Regions from separate parts of the Micromonospora sp. WMMD1076 genome, predicted to be linked through region 2. Evidence: predicted binding sites of a transcription regulator. Region 2 holds the regulator's gene; the other holds the start of a gene.

The links. The regulator HrcA, encoded in region 2, represses chaperone genes, less so after heat shock. The targets are predictions, from matches to a motif close to GGTTNGCACNCTCNNNNNGAGNGTGCNAACC.
Region 1: a site for HrcA is predicted at 4,397-4,427, ahead of groES (co-chaperone GroES). Genes of this name have one in related genera too.

Annotation. Positions count from the first base shown of each region.
Region 1 covers NZ_CP120862.1:62,396-70,192, forward strand. Annotated here, with positions in the region: gene O7622_RS00275 (WhiB family transcriptional regulator) at 6-389, shown strand; gene O7622_RS00280 (molybdopterin-dependent oxidoreductase) at 469-2,112, opposite strand; gene groL (chaperonin GroEL) at 2,236-3,879, opposite strand; gene groES (co-chaperone GroES) at 3,950-4,264, opposite strand; gene O7622_RS00295 (methyltransferase domain-containing protein) at 4,519-5,751, shown strand; gene ybaK (Cys-tRNA(Pro) deacylase) at 5,807-6,286, shown strand; gene O7622_RS00305 (substrate-binding domain-containing protein) at 6,490-7,593, shown strand; gene O7622_RS00310 (ATP-binding cassette domain-containing protein) at 7,697-7,797, shown strand, end outside.
Region 2 covers NZ_CP120862.1:5,945,123-5,952,919, forward strand. Annotated here, with positions in the region: gene O7622_RS26810 (serine hydrolase domain-containing protein) at 1-322, opposite strand, end outside; gene O7622_RS26815 (histidine triad nucleotide-binding protein) at 319-663, opposite strand; gene O7622_RS26820 (SDR family oxidoreductase) at 757-1,518, shown strand; gene O7622_RS26825 (16S rRNA (uracil(1498)-N(3))-methyltransferase) at 1,628-2,362, opposite strand; gene dnaJ (molecular chaperone DnaJ) at 2,364-3,509, opposite strand; gene hrcA (heat-inducible transcriptional repressor HrcA) at 3,583-4,605, opposite strand; gene O7622_RS26840 (DUF4870 domain-containing protein) at 4,836-5,444, shown strand; gene hemW (radical SAM family heme chaperone HemW) at 5,484-6,707, opposite strand; gene O7622_RS26850 (enoyl-CoA hydratase-related protein) at 6,727-7,512, shown strand; gene O7622_RS26855 (hypothetical protein) at 7,624-7,797, shown strand, end outside.

The DNA.
Region 1 (7,797 bases), 560 kb from region 2:
TGCTGATGTCGAACGTACGTAGGCTGCCTGGACCGATCGACGAACTCTGGGACTGGCAGCGGCTCGGAGCCTGCCGTGGCCGCGACAGCGCGCAGTTCTTCCACCCGGACGGCGAGCGCGGCTCCTCCCGGCTGCGCCGCGAGATGGGCGCCAAGTCGGTCTGCCGCGCCTGCCCGGTACGCGCCGAGTGCGCCGCCCACGCGCTCTCCGTACGCGAGCCGTACGGCGTCTGGGGCGGGTTCAGCGAGTCCGAGCGGCTGCGGCTGCTCGCCCTCGGCTGGGAGGACCTGGCCGACCGCCGGCAGACCAAGGTGGACATCGCCCGGCTGGAGGCGCGCCTCGGCCGGCCGCACAACACCGCAGTGCCGGACCAGCGCAAGGTCGCCTGACCGGCTTCACGACCCCCGACGCCGCGCCCCGGACCCCCGGGGTGCGGCGTCGTCGTGTCGGCACCCGCCGGACGGCGGGTCAGGAGACGGTGACCGTGACGGTGTGCCAGCCGGTCGCGCCGTCCGGGGCGACCGGGGCCCGCTGTTCCGTCTGGGTCTCACCGGTCGTGTCGGTCGCCCGCACCTGGAGCGTGTGTTCGCCCGGCGTCGCGTCCCACCGCCAGGACCACTGCACCCAGGTGTCCGCCGACACCGCCGGGGCCGGCGTCGCCTCCCGCCAGGGGCCGCCGTCGACGCGTACCTCCACGCCACGGATGCCGCGGTGCTGCGCCCACGCCACACCGGCCACCGTCACCGGGCCGGCGGCCGGGCGGCTGCGGGGCCGGGGCGTGTCGATCCGCGACTGCGTCTTGATCGGGCCCTGCGCGGACCAGCCGCGCGGCACCCAGTACGCGTCGAAGTCGGCGAAGCTGGTCAGCTCCAGTTCGGTGAGCCACTTGCAGGCCGACACGTACCCGTAGAGGCCGGGCACCACCATCCGCACCGGGAAGCCGTGCTGGATCGGCAGCGGCTCGCCGTTCATGCCGACCGCGAGCAGCGCGTCCCGCCCGTCGCGCAGCACCGAGGTGGGCGCGCCGCAGGTCCAGCCGTCGACCGCGCGCCCGACCACCTGGTCCGCGCCCTCCTCCGGGCCGGCCTCGTCGAGCAGTTCCCCGATCGATACGCCGAGCCAGCGCGCGTTGCCGATCAGGTCGCCGCCCACCTCGTTGGAGACGCAGGCGAGCGTCACGTACCGCTCGACCATCGGGCGGGCCAGCAGGTCGTCGAAGCTCAGCTCGATCGGGTTGCGCACCCGCCCGTGGATCCGCAGCCGCCAGGTGGCCGGGTCCACCTGCGGCACCACCAGGGCCGTGTCGATCCGGTAGAACTCCCGGTTCGGCGTCACGTACGGCGCGAGCCGGGGCAGCGACAGGTCGGCTCCGGCCGGCACCTGCGGGGCGGGCGCGGCCGGCGCGGGCAGCGTCACCGCCTCCCGGGCCGCCGACACGCCGCGCCGCCCGGCCAGCCAGTGCCCGCCCAGTCCGGCCACCGCCGCCGCGCCGGTGAGCAGCCCGGCACTACGCAGGAACCGTCGCCGCGACTCCGCGTCGTCGTGCCGTACCGGCTCCCACCCGGCCGGGGTCTCCCCCTCGCGGGCCAGCGCGGCGACCACCGGAGGCGGCGTCGACGGCGGCCGGTCCGCCGCGTCGGCCCGGTCGCGCCCGGCCTGCTCCCGGCGTGCCGGGCCGGCGCCCAGCGGTCCGGCCACGAACGCCCGGAGCGTCAGCGCGCCGAGCCCGCCGCCGACCACGGAGGGCAGCGCGTCGAACGCGTTCGCGCCGGCCCGGGTCAGCGCGGCGGCGACGCCGAGCACGGCGAACGCGGCGACGCCGGCCAGGCCGATCACCAGCCGCCGGGCCGCCGCCAGGCCGAGCAGCGCCCCGAAGGCGGCCAGCAGCAGCGCCGTCCCGACCAGCAGGGCGATCTTGTCGTACGTGCCGAAGACGTCGACGGCGAGCTGCTTGAGCGGCTCGGGCACCAGGTCGACGACGAGTCCGCCGACGGCGACCAGCGACGCGGACCGGGGACCGGTCAGGACCGCCACGGGTTCGGCGGTGCCGAGTGCCACCACGGCGGCGACGACACCGGCCAGTGCCGCGCGGCGGCGGAAGAGGGTGCTCACGGCGTCCAGTCTGGTCGACCCGCCGGCCCGGCTGCCAATGTCGTCGGCGTTCCGTAAGGGCATACGCGTCAGGGCACACCACCGGGTCGGCGGTGTGCCCTGACGTCGGGCCGTGCGGTCGGGTCAGAAGCCCGGGCCGTGCTGGTGGCCGTGACCGTGCGAGTGGCCGTGCCCACCGGCGGCCGGCTCCGGCTCGGCCGGCTTCTCCACCACGAGGCTCTCGGTGGTGAGCAGCAGGCCGGCGATCGAGGCGGCGTTGCTGACCGCGTTGCGGGTCACCTTCACCGGGTCGATGATGCCGGACTTGGCCAGGTCGACGTACTCGCCGGTGGCGGCGTCGAGGCCGTGACCCCAGTCCTGGGCGACGACCTTCTGCACCACCACGTAGCCGTCGTGGCCGGCGTTCTGGGCGATCCAGCGCAGCGGCTCGACGAGCGCCTTGCGCACGATCGAGACGCCGACCTTCTCGTCACCGGTGAAGCCCAGGTCGTCGTCGAGCGCCGGCAGGATCTGGGCCAGGGCGGCACCGCCACCCGGGACCGTGCCCTCCTCGACCGCGGCCTTGGTCGCGGCGATGGCGTCCTCGATGCGGTGCTTGCGCTCCTTCATCTCGACCTCGGTGGCCGCACCGACCTTGATCACGGCGATGCCGCCGGAGAGCTTCGCCAGCCGCTCGGCCAGCTTCTCCCGGTCCCACTCGGAGTCGGAGGCCTCGATCTCCTTGCGGATCTGCGCGACCCGGTCGGCGACCTCGGAGGCCTGCCCGCCACCGTCGACGACCGTGGTGTTCTCCTTGTCGACCACGACGCGACGGGCGGTGCCGAGCACCTCCAGGCCGACCTGGTCGAGCTTGTAGCCCAGCTCCGGGGCGACCAGCTCGGCGCCGGTCAGGATCGCCATGTCCTGGAGCATCGCCTTGCGGCGGTCACCGAAGCCGGGGGCCTTGACCGCGCAGACCTTGACGGTCTTGCGCAGCGCGTTGACCACGAGCGTGGACAGGGCCTGACCCTCGACGTCCTCGGCGACGATGAGCAGCGGCTTGTTGTTCTGGAGAACCTTCTCCAGCAGCGGCAGCAGCTCCTCGATCGCCGAGATCTTCTGGGTGGTGATCAGGATGTACGGGTCCTCCAGGACCGCCTCCTGCGCCTCCAGGTCGGTGACGAAGTTCGGCGAGATGAAGCCCTTGTCGAACTGGAGACCCTCGGTCACCTCCAGCTCGGTGGTGAGCGCGGAGCCCTCCTCGACGGTGATGACGCCGTCGCGGCCGACCTTCTCCATCGCCTCGGCGATCAGCTCGCCGATGGCGGCGTCCTGCGCGGAGACGGTCGCGACGTGCGCGATCGACTCCTTGCCGGCGACCTCGACGGCCTTGCCGAGCAGCGCCTCGGAGACCTTGGCGGCCGCCGCGTCGATGCCCCGCTTCAGGCCGGTCGGGTTGGTGCCGGCGGCCACGTTCCGCAGGCCCTCGCGGACCATGGCCTGGGCCAGCACGGTGGCGGTGGTGGTCCCGTCGCCGGCGACGTCGTTGGTCTTGGTCGCCACCTCCTTGACCAGCTGCGCGCCGAGGTTCTCGTACGGGTTGGTGAGCTCGATCTCCTTGGCGATGGTCACGCCGTCGTTGGTGATCGTGGGCGCACCGAACTTCTTGTCCAGGACGACGTTGCGCCCGCGCGGGCCGAGGGTGACCTTCACCGCGTCCGCGAGGGCGTTGACACCGTGCTCGAGCAGGTGCCGGGCGTCGTCCGAGAAGCTGAGGATCTTCGCCATCAGTATCCCTTCGAAGCGACGTTGCCCCGGCCCGGCGAGCCGGACCGGGGCAACGACACTGATCGGTTGCTTACTTCTCGATGACCGCGAGGACGTCGCGGGCGGAGAGCACCAGGTACTCCTCGCCGGCGTACTTGACCTCGGTGCCGCCGTACTTCGAGTAGAGGACGGTGTCGCCGACCTTCACGTCGATCGGCACGCGGTTGCCCTTGTCGTCGATCCGGCCCGGGCCGACAGCGAGGACGGTGCCCTCCTGCGGCTTCTCCTTGGCGGTGTCGGGGATCACGATGCCCGAGGCGGTGGTGGTCTCGGCCTCGTTCGCCTGGACCACGATGCGGTCCTCGAGCGGCTTGATCGCAACCTTGGTCGCGGTAGTCACGGGCATACCCTCCCGGGTACTTGGTGTCGTTGCCGGCCGGCATGCCGACCAGCGTCAATCTGCCACATGCCACCGGGCGGGGCCGTCGTCGCGGGTGCCGGTCCGCCTGGCGCTCAACCCCCGGGCACGAGGCTCGGGGATTGGCACCCTCAGGGTGAGAGTGCTAATCGCAGGTTATTCCTCGGCTAGCACTCCGTCAAGGAGAGTGCCAACGCGTCGCCCTCCGTGTCGCGCCGGAACCGGGCCGGGAGAATGAGCGCGTGGATCTCGACCAGCTCGCCGCGCTGCGTACCCCCGAGGGGTCGGCGGCGCTCGCCGCGGCCGAGCGGGTGGCCGGCGGCGACCCGCTGGCGGCGGCGGCCGCGCTGCGTTCGGCCGGGATCCCCGGCGGGCTCGCGGCGGCGGCACTCACCCAGGCGGAGCTGCGCCGCCGGGCGGCCGGCAAGTTCGGGGCGGCGGCGGCCGGGATGTTCCTCACCCGGGCCGGGCTGGAGCAGGCCACCCGCCGCGCGGTCGCGGACCGGCGCGCGGCACGGCTGCGCGCCGGGGGCGTGACCACGCTGGCCGACCTGGGGTGCGGCCTGGGGGCCGACGCGCTCGCCGCGGCCCGCACCGGCATCCGGGTGTACGCGGTGGAGGCCGACCCGGTGACCGCCGCGATGGCCACAGCGAACGCCGAGGCGGCCGGGCTCGCCGATCTGGTGACGGTCTCCTGCGGCGACGCCACGGCGTTCGACGTGACGGGGGTGGACGCGGTGTTCTGCGATCCGGCCCGGCGGCGGGCCGGCACCGGGCGGCGTGTGTTCGACCCGAACGCCTACTCGCCGCCGTGGGACTTCGTCACCGGCCTGGCCGCGCGCGTGCCGCGCGCGGTCGTGAAGGTGGCGCCCGGACTGGACCACGCGCTGATCCCGGCCGGTGCCGAGGCGGAGTGGGTGAGCGTGGACGGCGACCTGGTCGAGGCCGCGCTCTGGTGCGGTGGGCTGGCCGAGGTCCCCCGCCGCGCCACCCTGCTGCGGGAGAAGGAAGGGCCCCTTCTTAACGCCTCCGGTAGTAAAAGGGCCCCCTCCTATCACCTCACCGGGACCGGTACGCAGGAGGCGCCGGTGGGACCGGTCCGGCGGTTCCTCTACGACCCGGATCCGGCTGTGGTGCGCGCGCACCTGGTCGCCGAGCTGGCCACCGACCTCGACGCCACGCTCGCCGACCCGTCGATCGCCTACCTGTACGCCGACGAGGCCCGGCCCACCCCGTTCGCCCGCTGCCTGGAGATCACCGATGTGCTGCCGTTCTCGCTGAAGCGGCTGCGCGCCCTGCTGCGGGAGCGGCGCGTCGGCCGGGTCGAGATCCGCAAGCGCGGCTCGGCGCTGGAGCCGGAGAAGCTGCGCCGCGACCTGCGACTCTCGGGTGACGAGGCGGCCGGCCTGGCGCTGACCCGGGTGGCCGGCGACCCCACTGTGCTCGTCTGCCGGCCGGTTCCGGCCGGCGGTTGACCCCGGCGCACGTCTCCGGCTCGCGGTGTCGCGGCGCACGGGTTAGCTTGAGCCCGTGGCGGGCCCTGGCACTCCGGCGATCGCGTTGCTGAGCAAGCGGAAGATCGCCCACAGCACCCACACCTACGACGTCTCGCCGGACGCGCCGAACTACGGCGCGCTCGTGGCGACCGCGCTCGGGGTGGCGCCGGAGCGCGTGTTCAAGTCGCTCGTCACCGAGATCGACGGCGGGCTGACGGTGGCGGTGGTGCCGGTGACCGGCGAGCTGGACCTGAAGGCGCTCGCCGCCGCGGCCGGCGGCAAGCGGGCGACGATGGCGGACCGGACGGCGGCCGAGCGGGCGACCGGATATGTCCGCGGCGGCATCAGCCCGCTGGGGCAGCGCAAGCGACTACCGACCGTCATCGATTCCTCCGCGCTGACGCACCCGACCGTGTACGTCTCGGCGGGTCGCCGGGGGCTGCAGGTGCAGCTCGCGCCGACGGATCTGGTGGCGCTCACCGGGGCGACGACGGCATCGATCGCCGCCGCCTGAGCGGCTCGTGACGGTACGTGTGGGAGCGTTTCCGGAACGCGCTCTCCTGGCGATGTCCCGCAGGTGACAACCGCGTTGCTGAATTGTTACCGCCGCCAACAAACTTCTGACCTCGGCAGCCTTGCGGCGCATGGGAAGCGGGGAATACGTTGCCGGGCACAACAAAACATCACCACTCCCCCACCTCCGAAAGGACCCTGCACATGCGCAAGGGCTTCCTCACCTTCGCGGCCGTCGGTCTTCTCGCGACCGGCAGCATGGCCGCCTGCGGCGACAACGGCGGTTCTTCCGACGAGGCCGGCGGCTCCGACGCCAAGAAGCCGAAGATCGGCGTGATCCTGCCGGACAGCAAGTCCTCCGCCCGCTGGGAGGGCGCGGACCGCAAGTACCTCAAGGCGGCGTTCGACGCGGCCGGCGTCGAGTCCGACATCCAGAACGCGCAGAACGACAAGACCGCGTTCCAGACCATCGCCGACCAGATGATCACCAGCGGCGTCAACGTCCTGATGATCGTCAACCTGGACTCCGGCACCGGCAAGGCCGTGCTCGACAAGGCCAAGTCGCAGGGCGTCGCGACCATCGACTACGACCGGCTGACCCTGGGCGGCTCCGCCCAGTACTACGTCAGCTTCGACAACGAGGCCGTCGGCAAGCTCCAGGGCGAGGGCCTGAGCAAGTGCCTGACCGACAAGGGCGTCAAGAACCCGTCGATCTCGTACCTCAACGGCTCGCCGACCGACAACAACGCCACCCTGTTCAAGAACGGGTACGACTCGGTGCTCAAGCCGAAGTTCGACTCGAAGGAGTACACCAAGGTCGCCGACGACCCGGTACCCGCCTGGGACAACGCGCAGGCCGCCACGATCTTCGAGCAGCAGCTGACCAAGGCCGGCGGCAAGATCGACGGCGTGCTCGCCGCCAACGACGGTCTCGGCAACGCGGCCATCTCGGTGCTGAAGAAGAACAAGCTCAACGGCAAGGTCCCGGTGACCGGTCAGGACGCCACCAAGGAGGGCCTGCAGAACATCCTCGCCGGTGACCAGTGCATGACCGTCTACAAGGCGGTCAAGAAGGAGGCGGACGCCGCCGCCGAGCTGGCCATCGCGCTCGCCAAGGGCGAGAGGAAGGACACCGGCCAGACGGTCAAGGACCCGGAGGGCAGCCGGGACGTGCCGGCCGTGCTGCTGGAGCCCAAGGCCATCTTCAAGGAAAACGTCAAGGACGTGGTGGCCGACGGCTACGTCACCAAGGACGAGCTCTGCACCGGTGCCTTCGCGAAGCTCTGCACCGACGCCGGCGTGAGCTGACCCACCCGCCTCAGGCGGCGCCGCCCGGCACGGGGAGACCCGTGCCGGGCGGCGCCCGCGCCGGACGGGATCCGAGACCTCCCTCCGCCCAAAGGAGAACCCCGTGTCCGCAACTCCCCTGCTGGAGCTACGCGGGATCGACAAGAGCTTCGGTCCCGTCCAGGTGCTCCGCGACGTCGCCTTCGCCGCGCACCCCGGCGAGGT
Region 2 (7,797 bases):
GGCCGGCGGTGTGCGACAGCAGCCGGCGTACTGTCGCGTCGCCGTGCGCGGGCAGGTCGAGGTGCCGCCCGATCGGGTCGTCCAGGTCGAGCAGGCCGTCGTCGCGGCACTGCATGACGAGCACCGCGGTGAAGGTCTTGGTGACCGAGCCGATCCGGAACACCGTCTCCGGCCCCAGCGGGGTGTCGTTGCCGGTGTCGCCCACGGTGCAGGTCCAGACCGGCCGGTCGGCCCGGTGCAGGGCGGCCGACACCGCCGGGATCCGCCCGGTGGCCTGGGCCTGGCGCACCATCCGGCCGAGCCGGTCGGAGACGTCGGTCATCGGCAGAGCATCGGGCCGAGGGGCGCACCGCCGAGCAGGTGGGCGTGCACGTGGAAGACCTCCTGGCCGCCGTACGGGCCGGTGTTGAACATCAGCCGGAACCCGTCCACTGTCAGGCCCTCCTCCTCGGCGACCACGGCGGCGGTCTGGAGCACGTCGCCGGCCAGCTCGGGCGCGCCCTGGGCCAGCGTGGCCACGTCCGCGTAGTGCTCCTTCGGGATCACCAGCACGTGCGTGGGCGCCTTCGGGTCGATGTCCCGGAAGGCCAGGGTGGTGGCGGTCTCGCGGACGATGGTGGCCGGAATCTCCCCGGCGACGATCCGGCAGAAGAGGCAGTCCATCGCAGCAGTGTAAGGAGGGGCCCCTGCTTAACGCCTCCGGTATGGGAAGGGGCCCTTCTCGACAGCCTGGCCCGGTGCGGCAGGATGGCCGCCATGTCGGGACGGGCGGTGCTGGTGACGGGGGCCTCGCGGGGCATCGGGCGGGCGGTGGCGTGGGCGTTCGCCGCCGGTGGAGACCGGGTGGCGATCCACCACCGGGACTCGAACGGGCTGGCCGAGCGGCTGCGCACCGAGTTGCCCGGTGACGGGCACGTGGTGGTACGCGCCGACCTGGCCGATCCCGACGCGGTACGGACCATGGTGGACGAGGCGGCCCAGCGGCTCGGCGGCCTCGACGTACTCGTCAACAACGCCGGGGTGTTCGGGCCGGCCGATCCCCCGCACCCGGTCTTCGAGAGCAGCTACGAGCAGTGGCGGGCGCGCTGGCGTGAGGTGCTCGACACCAACCTCGTCGGCGCCGCGAACGCCGCCTGGTGCGCCGCGCAGCACATGCGCGAACGCGGGGGCCGGATCGTCAACGTCTCGTCCCGGGGCGCGTTCCGGGGCGAGCCGGCCAACCCGGCGTACGGGGCCAGCAAGGCCGGGATGAACGCGATGGCCCAGTCGCTGGCGGTGGCACTGGCGCCGTACGGCATCGGGGTGGCGTGCGTGGCGCCCGGCTTCGTCGAGACCGACATGACGAACGAGCACCTGAAGGCCGAGCGGGGCGAGGCGGTACGCGCCCAGTCCCCGTTCCACCGGGTGGCCCGGCCGGAGGAGATCGCGGCGGCGGTCCACTGGCTGGCGAGCCCCGAGGCCGAGTGGGCGGCAGGCACCATCATCGACCTGAACGGCGCCTCCTACCTCCGCTCCTGACCCCACGCCCCCGCGATCTTGCACTTTCAGCCCCGACAAAACACCGCAAGGGGCGCAACGCGGGCCGAAACTGCAAGGTCAGTGCGGCGGGAGCGCGCGGCGGGCGGGGTTACCAGTGGGTCAGGCGGGTGGCCAGGACTGTGAGGGCTGCCACGCCTGCTGTGGAGGTGCGCAGGACTGACGGGCCCAGGCGGACCGTGCGGGCGCCCGCGTCGGCGAACGCGGCCAGCTCGTGGTCGGCGATGCCGCCCTCCGGGCCGACCACCAGCACGATCTCTCCGGCGGCCGGCAGGTCGACTGTGGTCAGCCGGTCCTGGGCGCCCTCGTGCAGCACGAACGCGCCGGCCGCACCGGCGATCCGGCGCGCCACCGAGGCGGTGGACTCGTCCGGGGCGCCGGCCACCACCGGCAGCCACGGGCGGCGGGCCTGCTTGGCCGCCTCGCGGGCGGTCGCGACCCACTTCTGCCGGGCCCGTCCGCCCCGCTCACCGCGCCACTGCGCCACCGAGCGGGACGCCGCCCACGGCACGATCTCGTCCACGCCGACCTCGGTCATCGCCTGCACCGCGAGTTCGCCCCGGTCGCCCTTGGCGATGCCCTGCACCACGACGAGCCGGGGTACCGGCGCGTCCGCGTACCCCCGGCTGGTGACCCGCAGGTCGAGCGTGCCGCGGCCGACGGCGGTGACCACCGCGGCGGCGGTGCCGCCCCGGCCGTCGGCGAGCACCAGTTCCTCGCCGACGCGCAGCCGCTGCACGGTGGCCGCGTGGTGGCCCTCCGGGCCGTCGAGCGTCAGCGTGTCACCGGTGGGCAGCGCCTCGACCAGGAACAGCGGGGCGGACACCTCAGGCGTGCCCGTTGAAGGCGTCGCGCATCCGGGAGAAGAAGCCGCCCTGCTTGGTCAGCTCGGCGACCTCCTCGCCGCGGGTCTTGGCGAAGTCGCGCAGCATCCGCTCCTGGTCGGCGTCGAGCTTCGTCGGGGTACGCACGTCCAGGTGCACGTAGAGGTCACCCCGGCCGGTGCCGCGCAGGTGCGGTACGCCCCGGGCGCGCAGCCGCATCGTGCTGCCGGGCTGGGTGCCGGGCTTGACGTCGACCGTCTCCTCGCTGTCCAGCGTCTTGATGGTCAGCCGGGTGCCGAGCGCGGCGGCGGTCATCGGCACCGTGACCCGGCAGTGCAGGTCGTCGCCCTTGCGGGAGTAGACGTCGTGCGGCCGCTCGTGGATCTCGACGTAGAGGTCACCGGCGGTGCCGCCGCCCGGCCCGACCTCGCCCTGCTGGGCCAGGCGGATCCGCATGCCGTCCTCGACCCCGGCCGGGATCTTCACGGTGAGCGAGCGGCGGGTGCGCACCCGGCCGTCACCGGCGCAGGTCGGGCAGGGGTGCGGGATGGTGGTGCCGTAGCCCTGGCAGACGGTGCACGGCCGGGCGGAGACCACCTGGCCGAGGAACGTCCGCTGCACCGACTGCACCTCGCCCCGGCCGCCGCACGCCTCGCAGGTGGCCAGGTGGGTGCCGGCGGCGGTGCCGGCGCCGGAGCAGGTGGTGCAGAGCACCGCGGTGTCGACGGTGATCGGCGCCTCGACGCCGAACGCGGTCTCGTTGAGGTCCAGCTCCAGGCGCAGGATCGCGTCCGCGCCGGGGCGGGTACGCGGACGCGGACCCCGGCTGCCACCCGCGGCACCGCCGAAGAACGCGTCCATGATGTCCTGGAAGCCGACGAACGGACCGGCGCCGCCCGGGCCGCCGGGACCGCCCATGCCACCGCCGCCCGGGGCGAGCGGGTCGCCACCCAGGTCGACGATCTGCCGCTTCCGGTCGTCCGAGAGGACCTCGTACGCGGCGTTGATGTCCTTGAACTTCTCCTGGGCCTCCGGGTCCGGATTGACGTCCGGGTGGAACTGCCGCGCCAGCTTGCGGTAGGCGCGCTTGATCTCGTCGTCGGAGGCGTCCCGGCTCACGCCGAGAATGCCGTAGTAGTCCCTGGCCACTGCGTTAGGTGTCCTCATGTTCGTCTCGCGTCGCTCCGGTCGTCGGCCGGAACCGGCCGTCGGCCCTGACTGGTCAGTTCTGGGCCAGCAGTTCGCCCACGTAGCGTGCCACGGCCCTCACCATGGCGATATTGCCGGGGTAGTCCATCCGGGTCGGCCCGAGCACGCCGAGCCCACCGACGATCGTGCTGCCCGGTCCGTAGCCGGTGCTGACCACCGAGGCGGCCCGCAGGTTGTCGAATTCGTTCTCGTCGCCGATGAGCACCCGGGTGGTGCTCGGCTCCGTCTCACCGATCAGCTTGAGCAGCACTACCTCTTCTTCGAGCGCTTCCAGGATGGGCCGCAGCGAGCCCTGGAAGTCGAGCAGGCCGCCCCGGGTCAGGTTGGCCTGTCCGGCCAGCGCGAGGCGCTCCTCGTGCCGTTCCACCAGCGTCTCCAGCAGCACTGTGGAGAGCGTGGTCATGGCCGGGCGCAGATGCGGCGCGGACTCCTCGACGAGCGCCTGCACCAGCGGCGGCGTCTCGGCGAGCTGGCTGCCGACGAGCTTCTCGTTCACCAGCCGGCGCAGGTCGGTCACGTCGTCGGCGGGCACCGGGGCGGGCAGCTCGACCAGCCGCTGCTCGACCCGGCCGGTGTCGGCGATCATGACGACCGTCAGCCGGGTGGTGGAGATCGGCACCAGCTCCAGGTGGCGCACCTTGGAGCGGGCGAGGCTCGGGTACTGCACCACAGCCACCTGCCGGGTCAACTGGGCCAGCAGGCGGACCGTGCGGTGCACCACGTCGTCCAGGTCGACGGCGCCGACCAGGAAGCGCTCGATCGCCCGGCGCTCGGCCGGGCTGAGCGGCTTGACCCGGGACAGCCGGTCGACGAAGAGGCGGTAGCCGCGGTCGGTGGGCACCCGGCCGGCGCTGGTGTGCGGCTGCCGGATGTAGCCCTCCTCCTCCAGCACCGCCATGTCGTTGCGCACGGTGGCCGGCGAGACGCCGAGCTGGTGCCGCTCGACCAGGGCCTTGCTGCCGACCGGTTCCTGCGTGGCGACGTAGTCCTCGACGATCGCGCGCAGCACGGCGAGTTTGCGGTCGTCGAGACCCATTCCCCACCTCCTGACGCACATCGGTCGGGCCGGCGCGGCATCCGCCGGGCGGCTGGCACTCGACTGTAGCGAGTGCCAGTCTACGTCGGCACCCCCGCCGGCGCGATGATCGCCTGACGGACCTGCGGTGCGGCCCACCACACAGCGCACCCCACCAGGGCCGAACAGCCGGTCATCGTCGGTCTGTGTCGCTCTGGTGCGAGTTGACCTGTGCCCCTACCGTGGCGACCATGACTGAACCTCCTCGCCCTCCAGGGGCAGGGGACTCCGGCCCCCAGCCCGACCCGTCGGCGCCCTACGGCTCGTCGCCGGGCAGCGAACCGCCCACCGCTCCACTGTCCGGGGCGCCCGGCGCCGGCGGCTATCCCCCGCCCGGTGACTATCCGCCTCCGGGCGGCTACCCGCCCCCCGGTGGTTACCCTCCGCCGGACGGCACGCCCGGCTACGGCGCCGGCTACCCCGGTGGCGGGTACGGCCCCGCCGCGTACGCCGACAACGACGAGAAGACGTGGGCCCTGGTGGCGCACTTCGGTGGCGCCGCGGGTGTCATCGTCGGCGGCGGTCTGCTCGGCTGGGTCGCCCCGCTGATCGCGATGATGACCCGCGGTCAGCAGTCGCCGACGGTCCGCGCCCACGCGGTCGCGGCGCTGAACTTCCAGATCACCTGGACCATCGCCAGCGTGCTCGCCTGGGTGATCACGGTCATCACCTGCGGGATCCTGTTCTTCGTCCCGATGCTGGTCTGGCTGGTGCCGCTGATCTTCGGGATCATCGGCGGGGTCAAGGCCAACGAGGGTGTGCTCTACCGCTACCCGATGACCTACAACTTCATCAAGTGACACCACCGGCCGGCCGAGGGGGCGGCCGGCCGGTGCGGGTCACGGCAGCAGGTCGCGTACCACCGCGTCGGCCAGCAGCCGGCCGCGCAGCGTCAGCACCACCAGCCCCCGCGCGTACGCCCCGGTGTCGAGCAGCCCGGCGTCCCGGGCCCGCTCGGCACCCGCCCGGCCGGGCTCGTCCAGCACGTCCAGCGGCAGCCCGGAGGCGAGCCGCACCCGCAGCATCACGTCCTCCATGTGCTGCTCGTCCGGGGTGAGCTGCTCCCGGGCCAGCGCGGGCGAGACGCCCTCGGCCAGTCGGCCCGCGTACGCGCTCGGGTGCTTCACGTTCCACCACCGCACGCCGCCGACGTGGCTGTGCGCCCCCGGGCCCAGGCCCCACCAGTCGGCGCCGGTCCAGTAGAGCAGGTTGTGCCGGCACCGGGCCGCCGCCGACCGGGCCCAGTTCGACACCTCGTACCAGGAGAATCCGGCCTCGCCGAGCGCGGCCTCCGCAGCCAGGTAGCGGTCCGCCGCCACGTCGTCGGAGGGGTACGGCAGCTCGCCACGGCGCATCCGCGCGGCCAGCCGGGTGCCGTCCTCCACGATCAGGGCGTACGCGCTGACGTGGTCCACGCCCGCGTCGACCACCTGGGCCAGCGAGGCGGCGAAGTCCTCGGCCGTCTCGCCCGGCGTGCCGTAGATCAGGTCCAGGTTCACGTGCGCGAATCCGGCGTCGCGCGCCTCCCGCGCGGCGGCGATGGCCCGGCCCGCGCCGTGCCGCCGGTCGAGCACCGCGAGCACACCCGGCGCGGCGGACTGCATGCCGAGCGAGATCCGGGTGTAGCCGGCGGCCCGCAGCGTCTTGAGCGACTCCGGGCTCACCGACTCGGGGTTGGCCTCGGTGGTCACCTCGGCGTCGGCGGCCAGTCCCCAGACGCGGTCGATGCCGTCGAGGATCCGGGCCAGGTCGTCGGCGGGCAGCAGGGTGGGCGTGCCGCCGCCGACGAAGACGGTGTCGACCCGGGGTGGCGGCGAGTCGCCCAGCACCCGGGCGGCCAGCGCCAGCTCGGCCAGCACGGAGTCGGCGTACGTCTCCCGGCTCGCCCCGCCGCCCAGCTCCGCGGCGGTGTACGTGTTGAAGTCGCAGTATCCGCACCGGCTGGCGCAGAACGGCACGTGGACGTACACGCCGAAGCCGCGCGCGCCGACGGCGCGACGGGCGGTGGCGGGCAGCGATCCGTCGCGGGGGACGGGTTCGCCTTCTGGAAGGACGCCGGGCATGGCCACTAGTGTGCCCGGCATGACCTCTCCGGACGCTCTCGTGCGAGTCGCCACGGCCCGTGGGGTGACCACCCTCACCCTGGACAGCCCGCACAATCGCAACGCGCTCTCCACGCCCCTGATGACCGAGCTGCTGGCCGGGCTGGCCGGCGCGGTCGCCGACGGCGCGGTACGCGCGATCGTGCTCGACCACACCGGTCCGGTCTTCTGCTCCGGCGCCGACCTGAAGGAGACAGCCGCCGCGTACGCCAGCGGTACGGTGCCCGCCGGGATGCTCGGCGACGTGCTCGTCGCGGTGCGGGAGTGCCCGAAGCCGGTGGTGGCGAAGGTGGCCGGGCCGGCCCGGGCGGGTGGGCTGGGCCTGATCGCCGCCGCCGACCTGGCGGTCTGCGCGCAGGAGGCGACGTTCGCGTTCACCGAGGTGCGGATCGGCGTGATCCCGGCGGTGATCTCGGCGACCGTGCTGCCGCGGCTGGGTCAGCGGGCCGCCGCCGAGCTGTACCTGACCGGCGACACGTTCGACGGCCGCCGGGCCGCCGAGATCGGCCTGGTCACCGCGGCGGTGCCGGCCGACGAGCTGGACGCCGCCATCGAGCGCTACTGCGCCTCGCTGGTCAAGGGCGCCCCGGGGGCGCTGGCCGGGGCGAAGGAGCTGCTGCGCCGGCCGGCCGGTCCCGAGCTGCGGGCCGAGATCGCCGAGTTGGCCGCGCTGTCGACCGGGTACTTCCTCTCCGACGAGGGGCGCGAGGGCGTGACGGCGTTCCGGGAGAAGCGCCCCGCCGCCTGGGTGCCCGCCGGAGACTGAGGTTCGCGGCGGCCCTCGCGTGAGCCGGTCCGGCCGACGCGGGGCCCGCCGGTCGGCCGAGCCCCGCCGTGGCGGGTGGGACGTACGCTTGTCGGACTGTCGGGACAGGGGGTGCGGGTGCGGACGCGAGCGGCGATCGTGGCATCCGGGGTGGCGGTGTGCGTGCTGGCGCTGCTCGCGGTCTACGTCGTGACCAAGCAGTTCGGCGAGCACCTGCGGCTCCCCCTGGCCAGCCGGACCTGCACCGTGAAGGCCGACGGCGAGGTGGTGCTCGGCGCCGACCAG